Regions from separate parts of the Lysobacter arenosi genome, predicted to be linked through region 1. Evidence: predicted binding sites of a transcription regulator. Region 1 holds the regulator's gene; the other holds the start of a gene.
What was found. Region 1 encodes HrcA, which represses chaperone genes, less so after heat shock. Its sites were predicted from a motif close to TTNGCACTCNNNNNNNNNGAGTGCNAA; they were not measured.
Positions count from the first base shown of each region.

Region 1 (4,210 bases):
TCAGACGTCGGCCAGCAGGCGCTTGGCGGCAGCCCGTGCTTCGCGGGTGAGTTCGACGCCGCCGAGCATGCGTGCCAGTTCTTCCTCGCGCTGCTTGGCATTGAGCAGCTGCACCGCGCTCTGGGTGACGCCTTCGCTGGCTGCCTTGCTGACCCGGTAATGGGCATGACCCTGCGCAGCGACCTGCGGCAGGTGGGTCACGCACAGCACCTGGCGGCTGGCGCCCAGCGCGCGCAGCTTCTGGCCGACGATCTCGGCCACGGCGCCGCCGATGCCGGTGTCGACTTCGTCGAAGACCATCGTCGGTACCGCGTCCAGTCCCAGCGCGGCGACTTCGATCGCCAGAGAGATGCGCGACAGTTCGCCGCCGGAGGCGACCTTGCGCAGCGCTCGCGCCGGCTGGCCCGGGTTGGCGGCGACCAGGAACTCCACGCGCTCGCCACCCTGCGGGTCGGGGCGGTCGGTCTCGACCGGTTCGACCTGCACGTCGAAGCGGCCGCCGCCCATGCCCAGTTCGGAGATCAGCGCGGTGGTGCTGGCCGACAGGTTGGCCGCGGCCTCGCGGCGCAGACGGCCGAGTGCGTCGGCAGCCTGGCGCCAGTCGCGACGGGCGGCTTCGATCTCGGTGTCGAGGCGGGCCAGGCGCGCGCCGGCGCCTTGCAGCGATTCCAGTTCGGCCGCAATCGCATCGCGCTGCGCGCCCAGTTGCTCGGGTGGCACGCGGTGCTTGCGCGCCAGTTCGTGGATGCGGGTCAGGCGCTGCTCGATCAGCTCCAGCGCCGACGGGTCGAGGTCGAGGTCGCTGCGAACGCGGTCGAGCAGGGCAAGGGCTTCGTCGACCTGGATCGCGGCCGCATCGAGCATCGCGTCGACATCGCCCAGGCGCGGCTCGTGTTCCACCACACGCTGCAGGTCGCTGCGAACCTGTTGCAGGCTGCGCGAGAGCGAGGGGCCTTCCTCGCCACCGAGGTGGGCGAATGCACCTTCGCAGGCGGCAATCAGGTCGGCCGCATGGGCATGGCGGCGATGGTCGTCCTGCAGGCGCGCGATGGCGTCGGCCTCGAGGTCTTCGCGATCCAGTTCGCCATGCTGGTGTTCGAGCCAGCTGATGCGGTCGGAGACATCGCCCTTGGCCGACAGTTCGTCGCGCTCGGTCAGCAATGCGCTCCAGCGAGTCGCCGCGGCGCCGACGGCGCCCAGTTCGGCCTGGGTACGGCCGAAGGCATCCAGCAGCGCCAGCTGGCTGGGGCGCGACAGCAGCGCCTGGTGCTCGTGCTGGCCATGGATCTCGACCAGCAGGGTGGACAGCTCGCTCAGCTGGCCCAGCGTGACCGGGCGGCCGTTGACCCAGGCGCGCGAGCCGCCGTCGGCGCGGATCACGCGCCGGATCTGGCAGGCGTCGTCCTCGTCCAGCTCGTTGTCGCGCAGCCAGGCACGGGCCAGCGGGACGTCGTCGAGGCTGAAGCCGGCGACCAGCTCGGCGCGGTCGGCGCCGTGGCGGACGACGCCGCTGTCGGCACGCAGGCCGGAGATCAGGCCCAGCGCGTCGACCAGCAACGACTTGCCGGCGCCGGTCTCGCCGGAGATGACGGTCAGGCCGGGACCGAAACCGAGCTCGGCTTCACTGACCACGGCGAACTGCTTGAGGGAGAGGTGGACGAGCATGGAGCGCGATTGTGCCTTGTGTCGGTTGCGGCGTGATAGCGGGGGAGCGTCTCGCAGGTTCAGATCTGCGGCATCGGCCGCAATGGCCGGCGCCGAAAACCCTTGCACCGGATCGGGCCGCGACCTATCAATATGCCCGTCATGAACCGCAAACCTGCCGATCCCAGCCTCGACCCGCGTGCACGGCAGCTGTTGCGCACCCTGATCGGCCGCTACATCAACAGCGGCGAGCCGATCGGCTCGCAGACGCTGGCGCGGCACGCCGGGCTGGACGTCAGCGCGGCGACCATCCGCAACATCCTGGCCGACCTGGAAGACGCCGGCCTGCTCAGCGCGCCCCACAGCTCGGCCGGACGCGTCCCGACGCCCCAGGGCTACCGCCTGTTCGTCGACTCGCTGCTGCAGGTGCGGCCACTGCCGGACTCCGACCTAGCCCGCCTGCGCGGCGAGCTACCGGCCGGTTCCGGCACCCAGGCCCTGCTCGGCAGCGCCTCGGAGCTGCTGTCGGCGATGACCCACTTCGTCGGCGTGGTCAGCGTGCCGCGGCGCGAGCAGTTCGCCTTCCGCCGCATCGATTTCGTGCCGCTCGACGGCGCGCGTGTGCTGGCGATCCTGGTGTTCGCCGACAACGAAGTGCAGAACCGGATCGTGCAGACCCGTCGCCCGTTCGACAGTGGCGAGCTCGAGCGCGTGGCCAACTACCTGAACGCCCACTTCGCCGGGCGCACCGTGGCCGACATCCGCGCCACCCTGCTGCGCGAGCTACGCACCGCCCAGACCGAGATGCAGTCACTGCTGACGCAGTCGGTCGAGCTGGCCGAGCAGGCGCTGGCGCCGGGCGGCGACGACATGGTGCTGGCCGGACAGACCCGCCTGATGGGGCTGCAGGAACTGGCCGACCTGGACCGCCTGCGCGACCTGTTCGACGCCTTCGCCCGCAAGCGCGAGATCCTGCAGCTGCTCGAACGCACGGTGCAGGCGCCCGGCGTACGCATTTTCATTGGCGAGGAGACCGGCCTGGCGCCGCTGGAAGGGATGTCGCTGGTCACCGCCCCGTACGTTGCCGGCGGTGGCAGTGGCCAGGTACTGGGCGTCCTGGGGGTGATCGGGCCGACCCGGATGGCGTACGACCGCGTGATTCCAGTGGTCCAGGCCGCCGCCGACGCGCTCGGGGCTGCCATCCACTCCGAGTCCTGAGGGACCCGGACCCGCCGCTGCCGGGACGGGGACAGCCCCTGGCCGGCCGGAACGGCGCCTGGCCGTCGCCAACGGCGCAGTTCGTCTTGAAACCTCGCGGGGCGGCCCCATTGCTGCCCTGTCGCGCCTTGAGCGCGGATTTCCGAATTGTTTGGCGCCCTTGGCGCAGGGATGGAGCACCGCATGACCCAGATCGATCCGCAAGACACCCCCGACAACGACACCCTGGACCTTGCCAACGACGCCGACGGCGGCGATTCGCTGGCCGCGCAACTGCAGGCCGCCCGCGCCGAGCTGACGCAGCTGCGTGAGGATTCGCTGCGCGAACGCGCCGAACTCGAGAACCAGCGCAAGCGCATGGCCCGCGATATCGACATGGCGCGCAAGTTCGCCAACGAGCGCGTCCTTGGCGACCTGCTGCCGGTGATCGACAGCCTCGAGGCCGGCCTCACCATCCAGGCCGACACCGCCCAGCACCTGCGTGAAGGCATGGAGCTGACCCTGCGCCAGCTGCTCAAGGTCGTCTCCGACAACGGCCTGGTCGCGATCGACCCGGTCGGCAAGGCCTTCAACCCGGAGCACCACCAGGCGATGAGCATGGTCGAGAGCGCCGGGCATGCGCCGGGCGACGTGGTCCAGGTCTACCAGAAGGGCTGGCTGCTCAACGACCGCCTGCTGCGCCCTGCGCTGGTGGTGGTGGCCAAGCACGACTGAACGATCGGGGCAGGGCAGCGCCAGGCGAGCGACTTTGCCAACGCGGTCGCTTGAAGAGGCAACCGCCGGCCCCCAGATAACGCACATCGGCGCCACCACAGATTCGGCGCCACACCATTTCAAGCATTAGCGAGGGAGCTACACACATGGGCAAGATCATCGGTATCGATCTGGGCACGACCAATTCGTGCGTCGCGATCATGGAAGGCGGCAAGGCCAAGGTCATCGAAAACGCAGAAGGCGACCGCACCACGCCTTCGATCGTGGCCTTCACCAAGGACGGCGAAGTCCTGGTCGGCGCCTCGGCCAAGCGCCAGGCCGTCACCAATCCCAAGAACACCTTTTTCGCGGTCAAGCGCCTGATCGGCCGCAAGTTCACCGACGCCGAAGTCCAGAAGGACCTCGACCTGGTGCCGTACTCGATCGCCCAGCACGAGAACGGCGACGCCTGGGTCGCCACGGCCGACGGCAAGAACATGGCGCCGCAGCAGATCTCCGCTGAAGTGCTGGCGAAGATGAAGAAGACCGCCGAGGCCTACCTGGGCGAGACGGTCACCGAAGCGGTCATCACCGTGCCGGCGTACTTCAACGACAGCCAGCGCCAGGCGACCAAGGACGCCGGCAAGATCGCCGG
Region 1 is NZ_CP071517.1:905,775-909,984, forward strand. It holds gene recN (DNA repair protein RecN) at 1-1,665, opposite strand; gene hrcA (heat-inducible transcriptional repressor HrcA) at 1,807-2,862, shown strand; gene grpE (nucleotide exchange factor GrpE) at 3,046-3,576, shown strand; gene dnaK (molecular chaperone DnaK) at 3,723-4,210, shown strand, end outside.

Region 2 (4,210 bases), 1.8 Mb from region 1:
CCAAGGCGCAACGGCAGCTGGAGAAGCTCGGCGTCGAAGTCGTGACCGGCACGGCCGTCAGCGCCATCGATGCGCGTGGCTTCACCCTTGGCGAGCAGTTCGTGCCCGCGCGCACCGTGCTGTGGGCCGCCGGTGTCGCCGCCTCGCCGCTGGGCGCGTTGCTGGGGGTCGACCGCGATCGCGCCGGGCGCGTACCGGTGGCGTCCGACCTGAGCGTGCCCGGCCATCCGGAGATCTTCATCGCCGGCGACCTCGCCAGCGTGGTGCAGGACGGCAAGCCCGTGCCCGGCGTGGCCCCGGCGGCCAAGCAGATGGGCGCGCACGTGGCCACGGCGATCCGCGCCCGCCTGGCCGGCAAGCCGGCGGCGCCGTTCCGCTATCGCGACTTCGGCAACCTCGCCACGATCGGCCGCATGGCCGCGGTGGTCGACCTGCACGGGTTCAAGCTGTCAGGCCTGCTGGCGTGGTGGTTCTGGCTGGCCGCGCACGTGTTCTTCCTGATCGGCTTCCGCAACCGGATCATCGTGCTGATCAACTGGGCATGGGCGTACTGGAGCTACCAGCGACACGCGCGGATCATCCTGGGGCAGGACAACCTTGAACGTCATCCCGGCGAACGCCGGGATCCATCTTGATCCGGCCGTTGCCGTCCAGTGCCAAGTCCAAATGGATCCCGGCGCTCGCCGGGATGACGGTTATGCAAAACAAAACGGCCCGGTTTCCCGGGCCGTTCTGCGTGTCACATCTGCTGACGCTTACGCCGCGAACAGCGCCCGCATCTTCTTGAGCGCGTTCGCCTCGATCTGGCGGATGCGCTCGGCGCTGACGCCGTACTCGTCGGCCAGCTCCTGCAGCGTGATCTTGCTTTCGTCGTCGAGCCAGCGGCGCTTGATGATGTCGCGCGAACGCGCATCGAGTTCCGACAGGCCCTCGCGCAGCAGCGCCAGGTGACCGTCTTCCTCGTCTTCGCGCTCGTAGGTCTGCGAGGGATCCTCGCCGTCGGCACGCAGGTAGGCGACCGGCGACGGCGGAGCGCCATCGTCGTCTTCGTCCGGCGCATCGAAGCCGATGTCACGGCCCGACAGGCGCGATTCCATCTCCAGCACTTCGCGCTCGGAAACGTTGAGGTCCTTGGCGACCGCGCGCACTTCCTCGGCGTTCATCCAGCCCAGGCGGGTCTTGGACTTGCGCAGGTTGAAGAACAGCTTGCGCTGCGCCTTGGTCGTGGCGACCTTGACGATGCGCCAGTTCTTGAGGATGAACTCGTGCATCTCGGCACGGATCCAGTGCACGGCGAACGACACCAGGCGCACGCCCTGGTCGGGGTCAAAACGCTTGACCGCCTTCATCAGGCCGATGTTGCCTTCCTGGATGAGGTCGCCGATCTGCAGGCCGTAGCCGTTGTAGCCACGGGCAACATGCACGACGAAGCGCAGGTGCGAGTGCACCAGCTCACGGGCGGCATCGAGGTCTTCGCCTTCGCGGAACCGGCGGGCCAGCGCCTGCTCGTCCTCGACGGTCAGCACCGGGATGCGGTGCACCGCGTTGACGTAGGCGTCCAGCGAGCCAAGCGCGCTCGGCACGGGGATGTTGTTGGCGACCAGCGCAGTGGACAGGCCGCTATTGGTAAGGCTGTTCGTGGTCATGGCAGGCATCTTAGCAGTCGGGTTGTAGGACTGCTAAAGGCCCTGGAAGTTCCGCACTGTTGCGGTGACAGAACAATCGAACCGTTCAGGTTCGGGACCGTGCCGTAGGCGTAGTCAGACCGCCAGCTGGGTCCGGGGCGGCAGCGACCAGTCGATAACGCCCTGCCCGCGCCGTTGGAGGTACTCGTTGGCGGCCGAGAAGTGGCCGCAGCCGAGGAACCCGCGGTGGGCCGACAGCGGGGAAGGATGCGGCGCCTTGAGCACCCGGTGCCGGCGCGTATCGATCACCTTGCCCTTGGCCTGGGCGTAGCTGCCCCAGAGCAGGAACACCAGGCCCTCGCGTTCGCGGTTGAGGGTGTCGACCACGTGGTCGGTGAAGCCTTCCCAGCCCTTGCCCTGGTGGGCGCCGGCGCGGCCCTCCTCGACGGTCAGCACGGCATTGAGCAGCAGCACGCCGCGCTGCGCCCATGGCAGCAGGCAACCGTGGTCGGGCCGGGCGATCCCCAGGTCGCGCTCGATTTCCTTATAGATGTTGAGCAGCGACGGCGGCACCGGCACGCCGGGCAACACCGAGAAGCACAGGCCATGGGCCTGGCCGTGGCCGTGGTACGGGTCCTGGCCGAGGATGACGACCTTGGCCGCATCGAACGGCGTCGCGTCGAACGCGGCAAAGATGTTCGGGCCGGGCGGATAGACATTGGCGCCGGCGGCCTTGCGCTCGCGCAGGAACGTCGACAGCGCCTGCATGTCCGGACGTTGCAGGTAGTCGCCTATCCGCTCCTTCCAGGATGGCTCGAGTGCGATCCTGTGGGCGCGCTCGCCGCCGTCGTTCATGCGTCCAGCGTCGCCTGCTCCGGCAACCGCGACAGGCGCAGCTGGAACAGCGTCTTGGTAATCAGCAGGCGCTCTTCGATCGGCTTGAGCACCAGATCGTTGGCGCCGGCGCGCAGCAGCGCGCTCTGGTTGTGGGCGTTGGCATCGCCGGTCATCACCAGCACCGGCAGGCGGCGCTTGCCGTGGCCGAAGTCCTGGCGCAGGCGCTCAAGCAGGTCGTTGCCGCTGAGCGCGCCCTTCAGATAGACGTCGGTCAGCACCAGGTCGGCGCCGATGTCTTCCTGGCCGCGGCGGGTCTCGAGGAATTCCAGCGCTTCCTCGACACCGATGAAGTGCAGCACGCTCAGGCCGGCGCGTTCGAGCATGCGCTTGGTCGCCAGCGCCACGACCTTGCTGTCCTCGACGTAGAGCACGCGTGCGCCGGGGATCGGCTGCGGGTGCACGTAGCCGCGGATGAAGGCGGCCAGCGCGGTGTGTCCGAGGGCCTTGTCGAAATAGTCGGTGACGTCCTCGGTGAAGCTGCGCGATTCCAGGTGCGACTGCGCATCACCGGAGACCACGATGATCGGCACGTAGGCCTGCCCCGCCGCCTCGCGCACGGCCCGGGCGAGGGCAATGCCGTCGCCGTCCGGCAGCGACAGCGAGGTGGTGACCAAGTCGACGGCGCCTGCTTCGAGCGCGGCGCGCGCCTCGGCGATGCCGGCGCAGGGCACGACCACCGCATCGGCGAGTTCGCGCGTGAGCACGTCGCCGATGAGCTTGCGCACCAGCTTGGAACCGTCCACCACCATGATCCGCGGCGCGGTGCTGGCGAGGTGGCGAAGATCGTGGGAGGTCATGCGTTCACTGCTTACGAAATGGGCCGGGTCTGGCGCAGGTAATGACCGGTCACGAGACCGGCGCCGATCCAGCCGAGCAGGCCGGACCCGAAGACAATCGCCGCTGCCTGGCGCAGGTCGAAGCCGCGCAGGGTGAAGCTGCTGCCATAACTGCGGGCGAGATCGGCGAGCGGATCGCGCAGCGCCTGGTCGGCCGCCGTCAGCAGCGCCAGTGCGATCGCGCCTGCGACCAGGCCATAGCTCAGGCCCAGATAAAGGAAGGGGCGACGAATGAAGCCGTCGGTGGCGCCGAGCTGCTGGAGCACGGCGATTTCCTCGCGGCGCGACTGGATGTCCAGGCGCACGGTGTTGCCGACCACCAGCAGCGCGCCCAGGCCGAGCAGGATCGCCAGCACCCAGGCAAGGCGCACGCCGAAGCGCAGCCAGCTATCCAGTCGCTCGCGCCAGCCGGCGTCGTGCTGGACGACGTCGACCTCTGGCAGGTTCTTCAGCGAGGCGGCGAGCATGGCTTCGTCGCCCTTGGGGCTGACGATCAACACGCTCGGCAAAGGATTGCCTTCAACGGCGGAGATGGCTTCGCCCAGGCCGCTGTGTTCGCGCAGCTCCTGCATGCCCTGCTCGGGCGTGCGCAGTTCCAGCGCGGCCACGTCGGCACGGCCACGCAGCTCGTCGGCGAGCGCGCGGGCGCGGTCGAGCGCGACTGCCGGCTTGAGGAACAGGCTGATCTGGCGCGCCTGCTGCACCGAGCCGGTGAAACGCTCGATGTTGCCCAGCGCCGCCCACAGACCCAGCGGCAGCGTGATCGCCACCGCCATCACGCCGATGGTCAGCGCGGTCGCCCAGGGCTTGTGGAACATGCGGCCGAGGCTGGCAACCAGGCTGTAGAGGTGG
Region 2 is NZ_CP071517.1:2,732,816-2,737,025, forward strand. It holds gene HIV01_RS12620 (NAD(P)/FAD-dependent oxidoreductase) at 1-635, shown strand, start outside; gene rpoH (RNA polymerase sigma factor RpoH) at 756-1,646, opposite strand; gene ung (uracil-DNA glycosylase) at 1,761-2,480, opposite strand; gene HIV01_RS12635 (response regulator) at 2,477-3,319, opposite strand; gene ftsX (permease-like cell division protein FtsX) at 3,331-4,210, opposite strand, start outside.
Region 2: the regulator HrcA is predicted to act here: its motif matches at 1,657-1,683, upstream of rpoH (RNA polymerase sigma factor RpoH).